Regions from separate parts of the Paenibacillus sp. 203 genome, predicted to be linked through region 1. Evidence: riboswitches for the same ligand, from Rfam matches in the RefSeq annotation. Region 1 holds a riboswitch; each other region holds the start of a gene.
What was found. Region 1 has a riboswitch for cyclic di-AMP ahead of WA407_RS24375 (3D domain-containing protein). Riboswitches for the same ligand answer to the same signal wherever they lie in the genome.

Region 1 (4,451 bases):
TCCCTGCTTTTGAAAACAAAATAAGAAGAGGATATCCTCTTCTTAGCATGGCATAACTATGTTGTTAATACTATCGCATTGCCCTCAACATACACAACCTGTTTTAGTTGATTTCAGGCTTTACCGGTCCGATAACATATACGGTTTTACCGTGCTTACGACCAAATTGGTTGGCTCGGCTCAAACTCTCATAATACACATCGATTTTGTGGCCTTTAATCGCGCCACCGGTATCCTCCGCACGACGGAAGCCCACCCCTTCGATGTACACCCACCAGCCGATTGGAATTATACTCGGATCGACCGCGATGGTGCGTCCTTCCGTGACACGTGCGCCGGATGCAGTACGTGTACCGATACCTGGCTCCTGTGAGGAATACGCCGTCATGGAGACATTTTGTAAAACTTTGCTATATTTAAAATTTACGCCTGCTTTACGGACAGCACTGCCCGAACTAACCGTTGTTGCCTTAACCGCATCATTGGGACCGACGGAAGCAGCAAGAACGACCGGTTTTTTCTTCGTTCCTACCGCAATGACTTTATCCACACGGTTCTGTGCAACTTCCTTGTTAACCAGCTGTTTGGATACCAACTTTCCATCATGATATACCTTTTGAACGTGCTGGACGACCACACCCGATTTGCCGCTTTGAATGACCCGATTATCGCCTTTATAAAGACTCGGATCGGCCGTTTTGATGACCTGATAAGGCACCTGTTTTTTCTGTTCGACCTGCTGTTTCTTCACACGGACGATTTTTATGTCCATGTTAGACGAAACAGAGGCATCCAACGCAGGATAAACTTTATCCGTTGATGATAATTTATAGCCCGAGGTACGAATGGCACCTTCTACTGTATTTTCTGTTGTGTACAGCTTTTTCGTCTCATTGCCTGAAGATACTTTAACCTGATTGGCACGTTTAATGACTACGCGATCGCCATCCTGTATTGCTCCATTTAGCGGCATGGAAACTGTATCATGCGGCTGAAGTGAAATGGAATGCTCGCTCAGCAAATCTTGAAGCTTGGATTCCCGGGTTTCTACCGCAGACGCCTTGCCATCGATGACAAAAAAGACTTGTTTTTTAGATTGCGTGTACATCAGAATTGAAATCATAATCGTTAGCGCGATTAGAAAAATAGCAACCAAAGCAGCCTGGCGCACATTCTCTTGCTTCCAACGCAATACGTAAGACATGCTGGATGAGCGTGACTCATGGGTATCCTTTTTCTGGAAAATGCCCATTTCCTCCGTCCTCCTTACATAGCCCGCCGTCTGGAGTAAGACATAGTTGAGATTTGACGTGACTATAACAGATTTTCTACAAGACAAGCCCAAATTACGACTGTCCTGCACCATGTACCCGTCTTCGCGGCATGCTGTCCTCCCCTGTTTAACCACAGTATGATGACAGATTTTCTTTTATTCACAACAAAAAAAGCCAGAGAAAGAGACTAGAGAGCTCTTTCGTGGCTTCCGGCATGTGTGAATATGCGGGAAAACTCATGCACGAGATGGCTTCTCTCTTGTTACGCTTACGGGGTTAGCTGTCGGGTTCGGACGTAGAGAGTCGCCCTAGCTTGGGTCAACCGCTCATGGCGGTCGCCTTCACATTCACCCCGAAGACCCAGAAAGAAATCGAAATACGGCTCCTCCACCTGTTCAATCCCATCCGGGAAAAGAATTTAGGTCGAGCCGGCTGGCGGAAGAGACGTTCCCTTCTTGCACATACGCCGGACCTACTGTAAGCCATATCGGTTCCCCCGTTCCCTGTAAAAGGGACTCAGCGAGACTGGTTCATGAAATGACTTGTTGATGTTTACATTCAAACAACAATTCACTGAAAAGATGATATCCTGTTTCTATGCATGTTGTAAAGCAGGTTTCAAGTACATTTTTTAAAATATTCGGTTAAAATATTGTAATATTCTCGAGTTTCCTGCAACAAATTCATGATTAGCTTCGTCTATCTCTTTATTTTGATCGATTTCTTCACTTTTTCATTGAATGTCAAATCGTTCCAGGGCATTTCGGGTCGTTATTGACACTAATTCCTCCACTGTAATCCCTTTGATTTGGGCTGCAGCCTCTGCTACCAGTCTCACATGTGCAGACTCATTTCGCTTCCCACGAAACGGATGAGGCGTCAGATAGGGAGCATCAGTTTCAATGAGCAGACGGTCCAGCGGCACCTGTGCGAGCACCTCTTTTGGCTGCTTGGCATTTTTGAACGTTATTGGACCACCGAAGGAAAGGTGAAATCCCATATCCAGCACCATTTTCGCTGTCTCCCAGCTACCCGAAAAGGAGTGCATGACTCCACCAATCTCACTCGCTTTTTCCTCGCGCAAAATCTTAACAATATCTTCATGTGCATCCCGGTTATGAATAACAATGGGCATCTTGAGCTCACGAGCCAGACCAATTTGATTTCGAAACACCCGATGCTGCACATCCTTCGGTGATGTATCCCAATAATAATCCAGACCGATCTCCCCGATGGCTACAACCTTTTTATGACTGCATAACGATGCAATCCATTCTAGATCGCCCTCCTGCATTGTAATAGCATCCTGTGGGTGCCATCCAACTGCCGCATAAATAAAATCATACGTCTCGGCCAATTTCATGGTGGATGGAATGGTCTCACGATTAAATCCGATATTGATCATCCGCGTTACTCCTGATTCGACAGCACGTGCTATAACTTCTTCACGATCTTCGTCAAATTGTGGCGCATCCAAGTGAGTATGAGTGTCGAATAAATCCAAGGTTTACATCTCCTTTTTTTACTTACATTTCTATATAGTTGTCTATTCTTTGACAAAATAATTCCTTATTTCGGCAGGAAGCCTGTCTTTTACCGCGTTTAATTTATTCTGGGGAAAATACATATGATATTTCCCTCGGTGAATACCACTTATTGAGCGCACAATTTCCGAAACTTCGGATATTTCACTCACCTCGCCCTGACGTCCAAGCAGTAAAATCTGGTTGTCCGTCGAGCCACCCTGCCGAAACACATCATAAGGAAGATCTGTCGGAAAATCAATTTCAAAATCATATTCAGGGTGCAAACCAGCCTCTTTCAAAGCTTCTCGAATACTGTCAATGGTATCTGTATCCATATTTTCAATCTCTACATATTTATACAATCTACGGTCCATAAACCGGCTGCTCAAATCACTTAAAATCTCGTCCTTTTCTCGTTTCCACTGGCTAAATACGGTCTGGATTAATGACTCGTCGAGCATCAGATATTGCTCTACTGTAAGATCTCCCTTCAACAGATCCGGCAACGGGTTCAGCAGAAATCCAAACTCATATCCGTTTTTAAACAATTCCTTTGCTCGCTTGAAAATTTTACGTAAAAGGATTTCCGAGCTGCGTGTTACAGGATGAAAATAAATTTGCCAATACATCTGGTAGCGTGACATTAAATAATCTTCTACTGCATGCATACCTGATTCCTTCACAACAATTCTCCCATTATGAGGACGCAGCAGTCGTAAAATACGATCCAAATCAATCGTGCCGTAGTTGACGCCTGTCGAGTGAGCATCCCGCAACAAATAATCCATACGATCGGCATCTAGTGGACTGGTTACCAGATTGACAACAATCGGTTTATCATACGTTTTGGCTATAACCGCAGCCACCTTTTGTGGAAGCTTCTCGTCGACTTGCCGTAGCACGGCGTTGATCTTCGTGTCTCCCAGTACAATGCGGCATGTCCAATCCTCATGGTTCATATGAAAGGCTTCCTCAATTGAATGAGAAAATGGGCCGTGCCCCACATCATGCAATAGAGCTGCACACAGAGCAACCAGTCTTTCCTCCTTCGGCCAATCCGGGAAATCTCCACGTTCAAATTGAGAAATAATACTTCTCGTAATCTCATATACGCCCAATGAGTGTGAAAACCGGCTATGCTCCGCTCCATGAAACGTAAGATACGACGTTCCTAACTGCCGTATTCGCCGTAAACGTTGGAACTCCGGCGTGTTGATTAACCGCCATATCACAGTATCCTGAACATGGATGTAATTATGTACCGGGTCTTTAAAAACTTTTTCTTCACTAAGTGGCTGGTGCAAGATATCAGCTCCTTTAATATTCGGAATAATGGATTAAAATACAATAAAATCCTAAATGGTTTCCCTCATTCGACATTCTTTGTCGTAATATGTCGAATTATAGTTTTTCGACATTTCCAAATCGACAAACTGAATAAATCATCAATGAGATAAGGCAATACACACAAGTAAAGCTCTTTAATCTAAATACTTTTGCATAATCAGACTGTTACTACATTTTTAAGGTTGACTGTTTTGGGAATCGTTGGTATAGTAAATATCAGAAAAGAGAAAATTTTGTCGAATCATGACACTTATATTATTTTAAACGGCGAGAGGAGCCTGATTTATTATGATGAAATCCACTG
Region 2 (4,451 bases), on a different contig from region 1:
GAAATTGTACTATAACATTCATTGCATAATCATGCATATTCATTTATAATGACACAATCTTATTTATTATAAAGAATTTAAGGAGAGAAAAAAAGATTGAAAAAGGCATATCGTTTTACCGCCCTGGTTTTGTCGGCGGTTATCTTGCTGTTGACTGGTCTTCCCATGCTCACTGCATACGGAACGGAAGCAAAGCCACAGAAAAAACTTGTAGTGGGCATGAGTGCCGATTTTCCGCCGTATGAGTTTCATAAAGTCATTAACGGTAAGGATACCATTGTTGGGTTCGATGTGGATATCGCCAAGGAAATCGCCAAAGATTTGGATGCTGAGATGGTCCCTGAGGACATGAGTTTTGACTCTTTGCTGCCTGCTTTGCAAAGTGGTCGTGTAGACTTGGTACTGTCCGGTATGACACCGACGGATGAGCGGAGAAAGAGCATTGATTTTTCAGATGTATATTATCGCTCCAAGCAAGTCATTATGGTACGCCCAGAGGATAAAGACAAATATCCTACGATGGATGCTTTGAAAGGCGAGAAGATTGGCGCACAAAAAGGGAGTATTCAGGAAGAAATTGCTCAAAAAGTGCCCAATGCCACTGTAACGTCATTGGATAAAATATCGGATCTGGTACTCCAACTGCGGACCCAGCGTATCAACGCTGTTGTGATCGAAGATACGGTTGCTAAAGGATACACGTTAGATGGTACCGTAACACTTGCCAAGGCGGTGCCTGAGGATGCCGGAGCAGAAACAGCTGTAGGTATACGCAAGGGGAACGCAGAATTGCTTGCCTCTGTAAATAAAACGTTGGCTCGCCTAAAAGCGGACGGGTCGATTGAGAAGTTTTCCACGGAGGCAAGTGCACTCTCAGCAGATCGACAGGTTTCTTCTAATAACATCGTAGATATTTTTTGGAAATACCGCAGTTTATACGCTACGGGTATCGGCTACACTCTGTTGCTGTCTGCGCTCGGAGTATTGTTCGGATTTATCATTGGTCTAATCATATCCTTGCTGCGAATGAGTGGAGTACGTATCATTGAATGGTTAGGTACCACTTATGTAGAGATCCTGCGTGGCACACCTATGCTGGTGCAACTTATGATCATTCATTACGGGGTTGCTTTGACGCTGGGTGTCAACTTTACGCCACTTCAGTCTGGCATAATCACATTGTCTCTGAATAGCTCGGCGTATCTGGCTGAAATTTTCCGTGCAGGTATCCAGGCAGTGGACCGTGGACAGATGGAAGCTGCCCGCTCGCTCGGGATGGGGAGAGGCAAAGCTATGCGTCATGTCATTTTGCCGCAAGCGTTTAAATCTATTTTGCCTGCTATCGGTAATGAGTTTATTACGATCATTAAAGAATCATCCATTATTTCGACCATTGGGATGGTGGATATTATGTATCAGGCCCAGGTCATTAAGAACATTACCTACGAAGGATTAAGTCCGTTCATAATCGCAGCCGCTATTTATTTTGTAATGACATTCAGCTTGTCTAAGCTGCTGGGTTTATGGGAAAGGAAGTTGAGAGCCAGTGATCACCGTTAAACAACTGCGTAAATCGTTCGGTAAGAATGAAATTTTAAAAGGCATTGATATAGATATCGCCAAAGGTGAAGTCGTCGTCATCATCGGCCCCAGTGGTTCGGGGAAGAGTACGTTTTTGCGTTGTATGAATCTGTTGGAACAGCCTACGGACGGGGAGATTTTATTTGAGGGCGAGCCGATTACAGCTCGTGGCCATAATATTAATGTAACCCGGGAGAAGATGGGGATGGTGTTCCAGCATTTTAATCTTTTCCCGCATAAAACAGTGTTGCAGAACCTGACACTTGCCCCAACACAGGTTAAAAGACAGTCAGGGAAGGAAGCGGAAAAAATTTCGCTAGAACTCTTGCGTACCGTAGGGCTTGAGGATAAGAAGAATACCTATCCGAACCAGCTATCCGGAGGACAGAAGCAACGTATTGCGATTGCACGTGCTTTGGCCATGCAGCCGCATGTAATGCTGTTCGATGAGCCGACTTCTGCATTGGACCCTGAAATGGTTGGAGAGGTTCTGGATGTAATGAAGAAGCTCGCCGAAGGCGGGATGACAATGGTAATCGTGACGCATGAAATGGGCTTTGCCCGCGAGGTAGGCGATCGAATTATCTTTATGGATAACGGTCAAATTGTGGAGCAAGGTACACCAGAGCAGGTATTTGGCACTCCAAGCCATGATCGCACCCGTGATTTTCTTGCCAAAGTATTGTAAGGAAGTGCTGATATAATCTATAAAAAAAGCCCTCCGTTTGACGGAGGGCTTTTTTTCTTTTTGTCACCATTTCCCTATATTTTCGTAACAAATATCGATTTGTAGATGACAAAATTGTAACGAGTGTAGTATGATGTTCAAGGTTCCCAACATTTTCATGCGGATAAGGTTACAAAATTGTGATATTATGCAGTAAGCCAAAACTTACCGGGACAGCATACGGTTATGACAAACGCTGAATGCTGGGTCTAAACTATGGGAAGTGCGGGGGACGTAACAACGGCAGTCATTCCGATACGTCATAAGACGATGTGGAATATGCCTAGGGGTGAATTGCACAAGCATAGGGCTTCTCCTGAGTCCGAATCCGACAGCTAACTTCGCAGGCATAACAGAGGAGGTACATATCTTTGAAACATCTAAAACATATTGGTAAAACGATGAAATTTGCGGTGCTTGCCGCAGCTATTGCAGGGCTGGCACAGACAGCTGGAGTAGCGGATGCTGCTTCGCTTCACACTGCCAAAGAGGGCGATACCTTCTTTTTGCTTGCTCAACGTTATGGAGTATCGGTAGACGAGCTAACGAAGGCGAACCCAAACATTGCTTCCAACAATATATATGCAGGTCTGCAAATTAAGGTACCTGGTGAAAAAAGTGTGAAGGCAGCTTCGGATTCGAAGCCGCAGCTTCTTACGGAGAAAGCACCAGCGAATGAGGGGCCAACGATTGAAGCGTGGGGCAAAACATTCAACTATAGCAAAATAGTTGACGTTAAGGCTTCAGCGTATTCTGCCGCAGCCGACGAGAATGGTAAATGGGGAGCAGTGGACTACTACGGCAATCCGCTTAAACTAGGTACAATTGCGGTAGACCCGAACGTCATTCCGATGGGCACGAAAGTGCTGGTTACAGGCTATTCCCACCCAGGTTTGCCGGATCATTCTTTTGTAGCTGTCGCTCGCGATCAGGGTAGCGCCATTACAGGAAAGCGGATTGATATCTTTATTCCTGGCAACAAATCATTTGTGAACGACTTTGGATTTCAAAATGTGAAGCTGTACGTTATTGATAAATAGCATTGTACGTATATACGGTTTAATTAAACATAATATATATTATGTAAACTTAATACCTGTATCCTACCGCATATAACTAGGTCGCAGGTCTTATCCATAAAAAAAAGCTGTCTTGACGAGCAGAAAACTTCTGCTGGTAAGACAGCTTTTTTACGTTGCTTTAGCTGTAGCTCAATCATAAACATATGGTTATTTCCGTTCCGATGTGTGGAGTAGCCGGGGGACTGTCACAAATTTGTAGTCCTTAGCTTTTAGAGAGTGAATTAGACCCGGCAGAGCTTGGACAGTGCCTTGCAAGTTGGAACTTTGACCTCCACCTGCGTGCATTAAAATAATAGAGCCAGGCCCGGTAGCTGGGATCACATTGCGTTGAATTTGTGTTTTACTTAATCCCTTCCAATCGAGAGAGTCTACATTCCAATTGACAATCATATAGCCATGACGACGTGCCCATTGGATTTGAGGCTCCGTGATTTCACCGTAGGGTGGACGAATCAACTTGGGGCGAAAACCTGCGCTGGCTTGTAAAATACGTTCTGTTTTTGTAATCTGGTTGCGAAAGCGTTCTGGTGTGGCCTTCCTAAAATCCGGATGAGTATAGGAATGGTTTCCTATAGCATGGCCTTCACGGATAATACGGCGTATGATCCCCGGATGCTTTTCCGCACGGTGACCGACGATGAAAAAGGTGGCTTTGATGCCATTGGCGTGTAATACGTCCAAAACCTGCGGCGTATACCTAGAATCGGGCACATCATCAAAGGTTAGGGCAATTTGGCGGGTGTGTGGGCCGCACATTTTAAAAATGTCCGCATGTTTTTTTCGCAGCATTGCTAATGTAGGAGTTGCTTGATCTGTGCTCTGATGTACAGAAGAAGCAACAGCTGCTTCCTTGGGATGGGGCGTTCCGGTGTTGGGAGGCGCATCCGCGTGAACGGGTAAACTTGAGAATGCTAGTAACAGTGCCAAGCATGGCAACACTCCCCTGTACGGCATATGTATCCCCCCTTTCCGTGCAGTGGTACCTAGTGGTGCTCTCGACTATTATGTACCTGTCCTATTAAAAATATGCTGGTAACCAAGTTCGGCTCATAAACGACTGG
Region 3 (4,451 bases), on a different contig from region 1:
ACGACGCTGGATTAGCGAGACACGTGCGTCGTTTGCAGGCTACCGTATGGTGTAGAGGGTTTAATCCTCTTCATTAACATTAACAACCTCATCCTCAAAGCGACCGATATTGTCATTCGAGCCGATGATGACCATGATATCGTCTGCTTTTAGCCGATCCATAGCCGTCGGTGCGATCAGGATACCGTTCGCTGTATGAAGCGCCACGACGCTACAACCAAAGCGGGTACGGGCATTTAGCTCTGCTAGCGTTTTGCCATTCAGACATGCAGGTACATTGAGTTCCACAATACTGTATTCCTTAGACAACTCCAAATAATCGAGCAAATTAGGCGTGACTAGCTGGTGAGCCACCCGGATACCCATATCCCGTTCTGGATAAATAATCCGGTCCACACCGAGCTTTTCTAACGCACGCCCGTGCAGCACAGATATGGCTTTGGCTACAACTTTTTTCACACCCAGCTCCTTCAGCAAAATGGCGGTGAGGATGCTTACCTGAATGTCATCACCAATAGCAACAATGCCACAATCGAAATTACGGATGCCCAGTGATCGCAACGAATCTTCATCGGTAGCGTCCGCCACGACAGTATGTGTCAACATCTCACTCATACTGTCCACAACATCCTCATTCCGGTCAATGCCTAGCACCTCGCACCCCATATCAACCAATTGCAAAGCCAGGCTTGAGCCGAACCGCCCCAAGCCAATAACTACAAACTGCTGCGTTTTCATATCTACTCGAAAACTCCCTTATCCTATAATCATTTTGCCTTCCGGATGACGATACAATTCTTTACCCTTTTTCGGCCCCAGTGCATAAGCTAGCGTGAGTGGCCCCAGTCTACCTGCAAACATCGTCAGGGTAATCACCAACTTTCCTATGACTGTCAAATCAGGTGTAAGCCCCATCGACAGCCCCACCGTACCAAACGCAGACACCGTCTCAAACAAGATCATCAGAAAATGATGATCTTCGGTTGCCGACAAAATCATGGTCACCCCGATCACGAACAGCAACCCCAGCAGTGTAATGGTCAAAGCCTTGTAAATTCGTCCCTGCGCAAGTCGGTACTTGAACAGTACAATATCTTCCCGCCCCCGCAGCATCGAAATCACCGCTCCAATGAGCAGGGCGAATGTTGTGGTCTTAATCCCGCCTCCAGTGGAACCAGGAGAAGCCCCAATAAACATGAGTATGATGATAAAAAACTGCGTAGCCTGCCGCAAGCCTGCGATGTCCAGCGTATTGGCACCTGCGGTACGGGGAGTAACGGACTGGAATAAAGATCCCAGTAGCTTACCACCCCAATCAAGCGAGCCAAGAGTCCTTGGATTCGTAAACTCAAATACAAAAATCACGAGCGTGCCGACTACAATCATTGCGCCCGTCATGCTGAGTACCACCTTGGTATGCAAGGACAGTCTCTTGCGCTTGCGATATTCTGCCAGGTCTGACATCACTACAAAACCAATGCCGCCAGAAATAATTAGAAACATTGCGGTAAAATTAACAATCGGATCATATACATAACCTGTCAAGCTGCGAAATTCACCGAATAAATCAAAACCAGCATTGTTAAACATGGAGATGGCATGCCAGATTCCAAAATAAATCGCCCTGCCTACGGGCATATCAAAGGACCAGCGAACCGAGAATATCGTAGCGCATACGCCTTCAATAACCAGTGAGTACAGCAATACCTTACGGATTAACCCGACAATTCCCTCTACAGAAGTCTGATTCATCGCTTCCTGCAAAATGAGGCGCTCCCGCAAGGAAATCCGACGTTTGAACACCAGCGCGATCAAGGTAGCCATAGTCATAAAGCCGAGACCGCCAATCTGAATGAGTGCAGCGATGACGACTTGACCAAAGGTTGTGAAAAAGGTCCCTGTATCCTTAACGACAAGCCCTGTTACACACGTCGCGGACGCGGCAGTAAACAAAGCGTCTATAAACGCAAGTGGCTTTCCTGTTGTATTGGAGATCGGCAGCATTAACAATAAGCTACCTATTAGAATGATAATGGCAAAGCCCGCAACGAATATCTGCGGTGGAGAAAGCCGAAGCCAGCTTGCATTGGGATTCATCTATTCATCACTTCTCTCCTAATCCTTAAAACTATAAATCAGTGATTTAATACGGTGTAAGCTCGCTACGCGTTCCATTTGATCTTTCGATCGTCGTTGCCCCTGAATTTTTTGATTTTTCCAAACCTTAGTTAACTATAATTAGCATTCCCTGAATACAGGAAGAATGCATGTCAAGCACTACTCGGCCCCCTGTGCTATTGGCGGGCAGTAGCGAAGGGGGCAGAATTGTTCTGAAGAAGCGAAGCGTTTGCCTTTATCTCCGGATTTTAACCATTAAAGGGGGTATACAATAAAAAAATCCGGGGATAACAGCAATCGGAAGAATAATCTGCACCCGCAGCGGTCTAACCAATCCAAACACTTTTATACGCACAAAAAAAGACACCGGAAAACCGAGTGCCTGACTTGGTTCCTGCTCATAGCCTACGAGGTTAGCTGACGGATTCGGGCAGCACAGTATGCCCTATTTACACTTCCGATCCAGCAGGATCGGTTGTAAAATTCACCCCAGTAACATGGTTCCCCCGTTTTCCCATAGAAATTCGGCTCAACTGTATATCATTACCTATGTATTTCATAGGCATTGCCTCAAGATTATAATCCTTCTATATCCAGATCACAAAACCGATTTCGCCGAAAAAACGTGAAATTGGCTTTATTTTGCGAATGGGCATCGTTTAATCGCAGCTTATCTAATTTTATTGGAACTTTAAAGTGCTTTCACTCTATTTTCATGAATATCGCTTGTCTGTTGGCGCGAACCTGTGCAGTATGATATCTTTAATGGATGTTCTTATTTACAGATTAAGGAGGAAACTCATGAATCCTATCGGGAAACCGGTCGTGCTCACGGCCAACTTCAAAAAATTAGGCTTGCTGGGCGGGATTGGCCTGATTTGCTTTTTTATCTTTCAATTGCTTATTCCCTCGCTTAGCAATCCGAGTCCAGAATCAGTAATGAACGCAAAGGTCATCAGCAAACAAGAAGCGGTCATACACGCATTGGACTTCGCCCGCTCCGAGCTGGGCTATACTGAATCACAGCCTGAGGAGCCTGTCGTGACCTATCAGGCCGAAACAGATTTGTACGGTTATTTATCTAGAGAAAAACTACTTCAACAGTACGACCGTACATGGAAAAAAAGTTACCCTTACGAAACCTTTCGGGTCGATCTGCCTGAATCCTCAGCGAAGAGTAAACTGCAAATTCATGTGGATTTATCCACTGGCAAGGTCGTTAGCTTTAAACGGATCACCTCCAGCACCAATTACACACAGGCTGATATTTCTACGGATGAACAAGCACGTAACAGGCTTGTACGTGTGGCTGAGGACGGCATGACGCTCGAAGCCAAGGAGCAGGCGGCCGCAGTATGGGTCAAGCGCTTTGGCTTTAAGCCGTCGGATTTGAAGCTTGCGACCACTGAACAAGAAGGCGGATTAAAGTATACCGTAGACGATAAAAAAATCGGCGCCTCGGTACTTACACTGGCTTTTACTTTTGAAGACGGTGATGTTCGCTCCTTCACCCAAAGCTTTTCGGCCCCGTCGTCCTATACCGATTATATCGAAAAGCAAACATTTTGGGCGAATTTGATGACCTATGCGGGTTATGCCCTATTTAGCTTTGTACTGGGTGTACTTGCCATTGTGTATGCGTCACTCACCCGACGACATACTTCATTTGTACGCGGCATTGTTCTATCCGTTGTATACTTTATTGCTAGTATAGCTGGGACCATGAACATGCTGCCTTTATTGCAAGCAGAAGCAGGCGGTAAGGGCATGCTTATATTTCTTATGGTTTTCCAGATTGGTGTTACCTTTTTCATGGCTGTAGCGCTCTACTTCTCCTTGGTCGGCGGTGACGGGCTTATGCGTCAGGTTGGACTGAATGCATGGCCGCGTGCAAAAGAGCCGGGCTACGGGTTGTATGTGCTTCGCAGTATGTATGTTGGCTACTTGTGGGCCTTTATTTTACTCGGGGTACAATCCATCTTATTCTTTATACTGGAGCGCACATTTAATACATTCTCCACCACAGATGCCACACAATCCCCTTACAATATGGCTTATCCATGGCTACTGCCGATTATGGCGTGGATGGCAGGTATTGGAGAAGAGACTGTCTACCGTCTGTTTGGTATTCCGATGGTCAAAAAAATAGTGAAAAACACTTTTGTTGCTTGTCTGATCACCACGCTGATTTGGGCACTGGGACATACGCTTTATCCGATCTATCCGGTGATTTCCAGACCTATTGAGCTGACTTTTCTTGGTTTGCTGTTCAGTTTTGTGTTCCTGCGTTACGGCTTTATTGCCGCCATGTTCAGCCACGTTATTTTTGACAG
Region 4 (4,451 bases), on a different contig from region 1:
GAAATTTGCATGATACACCTCATCCATGAGAATAGATTTTGAATCCTTTCATGCCGCCGGGGTCGTCCTTGCCCCAAGCGCGTCATTACAAGACGGATTATAGTATTTATCGACAAAACTCTCTTTTTTGTTAAGTGCGAATTTCCGGTATAATAAGGTGATTATGTATTGAATGGCGGAACCATTGGAGGAAATGGCATGGGAGTAAAGCATGGGCGTGAGTATGAACAAATTTTGAACGATTTGACAGAGGCTGTGGGGCGCATCCCAGATAGCTATGAATTTTTTGAGATGGAAGCAGAAGATTGGGACAGGCTGGATCCGGCGGGACGTCAGGAAGTCAATGAAGCTTTGGCAGAAGACTTATTTTATGCACTGGGTACAGAGCCCACAATCACTGTAGGGAGTGGCGTTGTGATCTATGAGCCGGAGCAGCATCGCATCTATGTACTTATTGGGGACGAGGAGCTGACGTCAGTCCCTTTGATTTGAGGTCCGTCTTATGGATTTATCAACGGGGCCGTGGTAATATGTACACCAATATATCGTAGTTTTGGCCGTATTTAAGCGGTCGAAAGGCTTCCGTATAAACGGGGAGGAGTTCGTAACATGCCTTTTACACAAGAAGAGATTGAAGCACATCTGGAGAAACTGGAGGGCTGGGAACTGGAGGAAGGACGTTGGATCGTCCGAAAATATAATTTTTCCAGTTTTATGAAAGGGATTGCATTCGTGGATGAAGTTGCCGCTATATCTGAAGCATTCAATCATCATCCATTTATTACGATTGATTATAAGACCGTGACTCTGCGTTTGACCTCTTGGGACGACGGCGGTATTATGGCCGTGGATATTAAGGAAGCCCAACAATATAATGAAGCTTTTGAAAAAATGCGCAGCAGTCATTGAGCTTGTAATGATCTGTCGTATGATGATAAAAGCGCCTTCGCTATACAACATTGTGGTTGTATGCCGAAGGCGCTTTTATCATAGAATCTGGGTTGGGTGCTCGGGACGATATACCATACAATAAAATGGTTTTTTGCCATCAGGAGTCTGGCGTTCATAGGTATCTGTAAGCTCAAATCCAGCCGCCTTATAGGCCCGGATAGCGCGCCCATTCCAAGTGAGCACCTCTAGATCAATTTCATTCTTCGGGTTGCGTCGTTGAGCTTCCTCTGCAATGGCACGGACAAAATCAGAGCCTTTGCCATGTCCGCATCTGTCAGGATGCATTCCAAGACCTAGCCGGGTCACACCGATCATAGGAAAATATTGAGCAAATCCCGTCAGTTTGTTCTCTTTATCCAGTACGGCAACATATTGCTCTTGGCGAAGCGTGGGACTTCCAAATTCGACTTCAAGCGCCTTCATTTGTTCCCAGGGGAGCCAACCGTATATGTTATAAGGTGGATCATAGTGCCACTCACAGATTGCAGCGGCTTGATGCTCGTCCATCGGTACGATCCGATAGTTGGATATTGAGGCCGGCATGTGTTCCATCCTCCTTTTACACAGGTACTTCAATCATTAACAACAGATTGTAGACAAGTTGCAGAGGAATGGCAAGCGTGTTTATTTCATACCTAAGTCGGGTATACATTCAATAAGAAGGAATTACTGCTCATATGCTCCCCCAGCGGTGACGGTAAAACCGACGATGTTCGCTACAATTGAAACCTTTTGAGGTCTCAGTTCGTCAGTAAAGATAATAATTGCTGATGTTGTGGACATAAAAAACCGCAATTCGATTCCGGCCAGAATCAAATTGCGGCTAGGGTTAGCTTGCTGTGCGTTAGTTATTCTACGTTATCGTCATCAGGAATGTCTGAAGCTACAGAATGGTAAGCGTCTGTGCTCATAATTCTTTTTGCACCGACATAGCGGTTAGCGTAATAATTTTCGTTCAGTGAGCTAACTACTACACCACGTGAAGTCGAGGAGTGGGCAAATTTCCCCTCACCTACGAAGATACCTACATGGGAAATGCCTCTTCCTGTGGTGTTGAAGAACACCAGGTCCCCAGGTCTCATTTCATCGCGGGATACAGAAGATCCCATTTTGAATTGTGATCCGGATTGATGCGGAAGTTTAATTCCCAGTTTGTTGTATACGTACATTGTGAAGCCGGAGCAATCGAATCCCTCGAGTGTAGTGCCTCCGCTTCTGTAGTTCGTTCCTTTGGCATCTTGGATGACCTGGTCCATCTTAGAGTCTGCATATGCACTGCCGCCACCGAATGTAAAAGATGTAAAGGCAATGGCAAGACCCATAGCTGCGATCGTTAGCTTCTTCTTCAAAAAAAATATACCCCTTCCAATGCCTGCGAGGTTAGCTTAAGGATTCGGTAGAAGGTTCCCCTATGACCACTCTGTTGCGAGATCAATTCACCCAAACTGGTTCCCCCGCTTCCTAGGTGCCAGGAATTAGGCTTAACTTAAGATGTGCACCTTGGAGAGCAGTATTCACAATAACGTTATTTTTGAGATAAAGGTTACAATAAAGATTACAAAGTTGTTACTATCAGTTCACTGCGATTATTGTAACAAAGACGGCTGGCTTTGGCAAATGTTTCATTGCAAAAAGTTACAAAAAAAATCTGCTCCTAATGTCCCAGGAACAGATCTTGTTAACAGTATTCAGTTATGTGTCGTTTGCGCGGGTATGAATCATGTTTTTCGACAGACGGAAATGAAGTAAAAAACATAAAGGCAGGGCTTAGCTTCTACTAGAGATATCGGTATGCCATAGTCTGTACTGCGAACTGATATGCCACAGCCTGACCAGACTAGTAACAAAATGATACGATTGCTGGAGAATGAGCGCCAGCATGCCAGTCCAAATCATCGCCACGGTGCCAAATAGACCGAAGACCAGCAGCACACAAGCACCGAGCAAAAGGGATATACCGACAGCTGGGAGGAGCTGGCGAAAGAAGGCGAGCAGGGACGATAGTATGGCGTGACCACCGACAGTACCCAGTTGCATATACAGGATGCACTGCCGAATGAACCATCCGTATGCCATCCATCCAATGACATAGGGCAATAAATGCAGCAGATAAGAGGAAGATTGAAGTGCTCCTGCTACAATAGGGTAGAGTCTCGGTACTACCCAAAAGGCGGGAAGCAGCAGCAGTCCCAACTCGATGGTGTAATACAACAGCGACGACATGCCATGGCGTTTCATACCCTTGAAAAAGGACAGGCTTTGCGGTTCAGTCGCATCGGTATGCAGACTTTGATATATTCCGGCTCTAATGAAGGGAGTGATCAGTATGCGTAGTACAGTCGCCCCTAGTAGTATCCACAAATACACATGTACTTCCCGGCTGTCCATCAGAGCAATCTGACTCTCCATCCAAAATAAGGTCTGTCCCAGTTCGTTTTGACCCTGATCAGGATAACGGAGCAATAGCGGGATAACGGCAGACTGCACCAGCCGATAGAGAAACACCCCCCACAGTAGTCGATACAGAAATAAAATGATAACGATATAGAATCGTATGCGCACCAGCGCCCAGCCCTCTTTTATAACAGTCCGCATCTATAGACACCTCACCATGACAGACTTCCAAGCAGTGTCTCCAACAGCTTGGTTACACTAACACTCCAACGGGTTTGTTGCTTTTCGTCCAATTCGGCCTTTAGGCTATTGTTAATATGCTTGTTCTCCAGTGCAATGGTATATAGGGGATCAAGGGTTACATAGGAAACGGGAGAAGTACTTTTGATCCGAAAAGTTGTGCTTTTGCCCGCGCCGTCCCAAGCCTTGAATATCGTGGTACCATCCTTGAAGGTAAATTGGACAGGGATCTTGGGATAATCCGCCCCTTTTTTGCTGACCGTCACGACTGCTTCATATCCATTCTCCAGCTTGTGGTTTGTGATGTGATCCACTGAAAAGTCCGCCATCTGGCCGTCATATACATACTGTTCAAAATAGTGGCTCCATGAGCGTCCGGTGACTCTCTCCACGATACGTTGAAAATCCATTGAGGACGGATGCTTAAATCGGTACGTCTGGACGTAGGTCCGCATAATGCGATCCATTTTTTTCATACCCACCTGACGTTCAATGCCCCGTAGTACCAGCTTGCCTCGAGAGTAGGCATTTTGCGCATACTCAGCAGCTGAGCCATACTTCCATGACTCACGGTTTAGCGGCTGTGGGGAAGCTACCTGTCCCGATTGTAATGGCAGGTTGGGGGTAAGCCCATATTCTTGCTCCATAAGCCGCTCCTCTGCATAGGAGGTGAAGCCTTCATCCAGCCACGGCTCCTCAAATTCATTATTGGCTACCATTCCGTAGAAATATTGATGTCCAATCTCATGAACTAATGTCCGTTCCAGACTATAGCCAGGATTCAGATTACCCGCAGCAGCGGCCGTGATGAGTGTCGGATACTCCATACCGCCGGCTCCATTGCCTGATTTGGGTGGAACCACGAT

Region 2: another riboswitch for cyclic di-AMP. It lies ahead of WA407_RS08280 (3D domain-containing protein); the one in region 1 lies ahead of WA407_RS24375 (3D domain-containing protein).
Region 3: another riboswitch for cyclic di-AMP. It lies ahead of WA407_RS15745 (TrkH family potassium uptake protein); the one in region 1 lies ahead of WA407_RS24375 (3D domain-containing protein).
Region 4: another riboswitch for cyclic di-AMP. It lies ahead of WA407_RS25860 (C40 family peptidase); the one in region 1 lies ahead of WA407_RS24375 (3D domain-containing protein).

What each region holds. Positions count from the first base shown of each region.
Region 1 covers NZ_JAXCHD010000016.1:81,431-85,881, forward strand. The annotation lists gene WA407_RS24375 (3D domain-containing protein) at 104-1,252, opposite strand; cyclic di-AMP (ydaO/yuaA leader) riboswitch at 1,524-1,806, opposite strand; gene WA407_RS24380 (TatD family hydrolase) at 2,008-2,778, opposite strand; gene WA407_RS24385 (HD domain-containing protein) at 2,821-4,104, opposite strand; gene WA407_RS24390 (AbrB/MazE/SpoVT family DNA-binding domain-containing protein) at 4,436-4,451, shown strand, end outside.
Region 2 covers NZ_JAXCHD010000003.1:403,851-408,301, forward strand. The annotation lists gene WA407_RS08270 (ABC transporter substrate-binding protein/permease) at 97-1,560, shown strand; gene WA407_RS08275 (amino acid ABC transporter ATP-binding protein) at 1,547-2,269, shown strand; cyclic di-AMP (ydaO/yuaA leader) riboswitch at 2,500-2,673, shown strand; gene WA407_RS08280 (3D domain-containing protein) at 2,680-3,348, shown strand; gene WA407_RS08285 (polysaccharide deacetylase family protein) at 3,538-4,344, opposite strand.
Region 3 covers NZ_JAXCHD010000006.1:172,068-176,518, reverse strand. The annotation lists gene WA407_RS15755 (LysR family transcriptional regulator) at 1-55, shown strand, start outside; gene WA407_RS15750 (potassium channel family protein) at 61-738, opposite strand; gene WA407_RS15745 (TrkH family potassium uptake protein) at 757-2,097, opposite strand; cyclic di-AMP (ydaO/yuaA leader) riboswitch at 2,506-2,658, opposite strand; gene WA407_RS15740 (CPBP family intramembrane glutamic endopeptidase) at 2,920-4,451, shown strand, end outside.
Region 4 covers NZ_JAXCHD010000024.1:18,472-22,922, forward strand. The annotation lists gene motA (flagellar motor stator protein MotA) at 1-11, opposite strand, end outside; gene WA407_RS25845 (hypothetical protein) at 199-492, shown strand; gene WA407_RS25850 (4a-hydroxytetrahydrobiopterin dehydratase) at 610-909, shown strand; gene WA407_RS25855 (GNAT family N-acetyltransferase) at 988-1,494, opposite strand; gene WA407_RS25860 (C40 family peptidase) at 1,800-2,300, opposite strand; cyclic di-AMP (ydaO/yuaA leader) riboswitch at 2,306-2,443, opposite strand; gene WA407_RS25865 (hypothetical protein) at 2,719-3,546, opposite strand; gene WA407_RS25870 (M1 family metallopeptidase) at 3,558-4,451, opposite strand, start outside.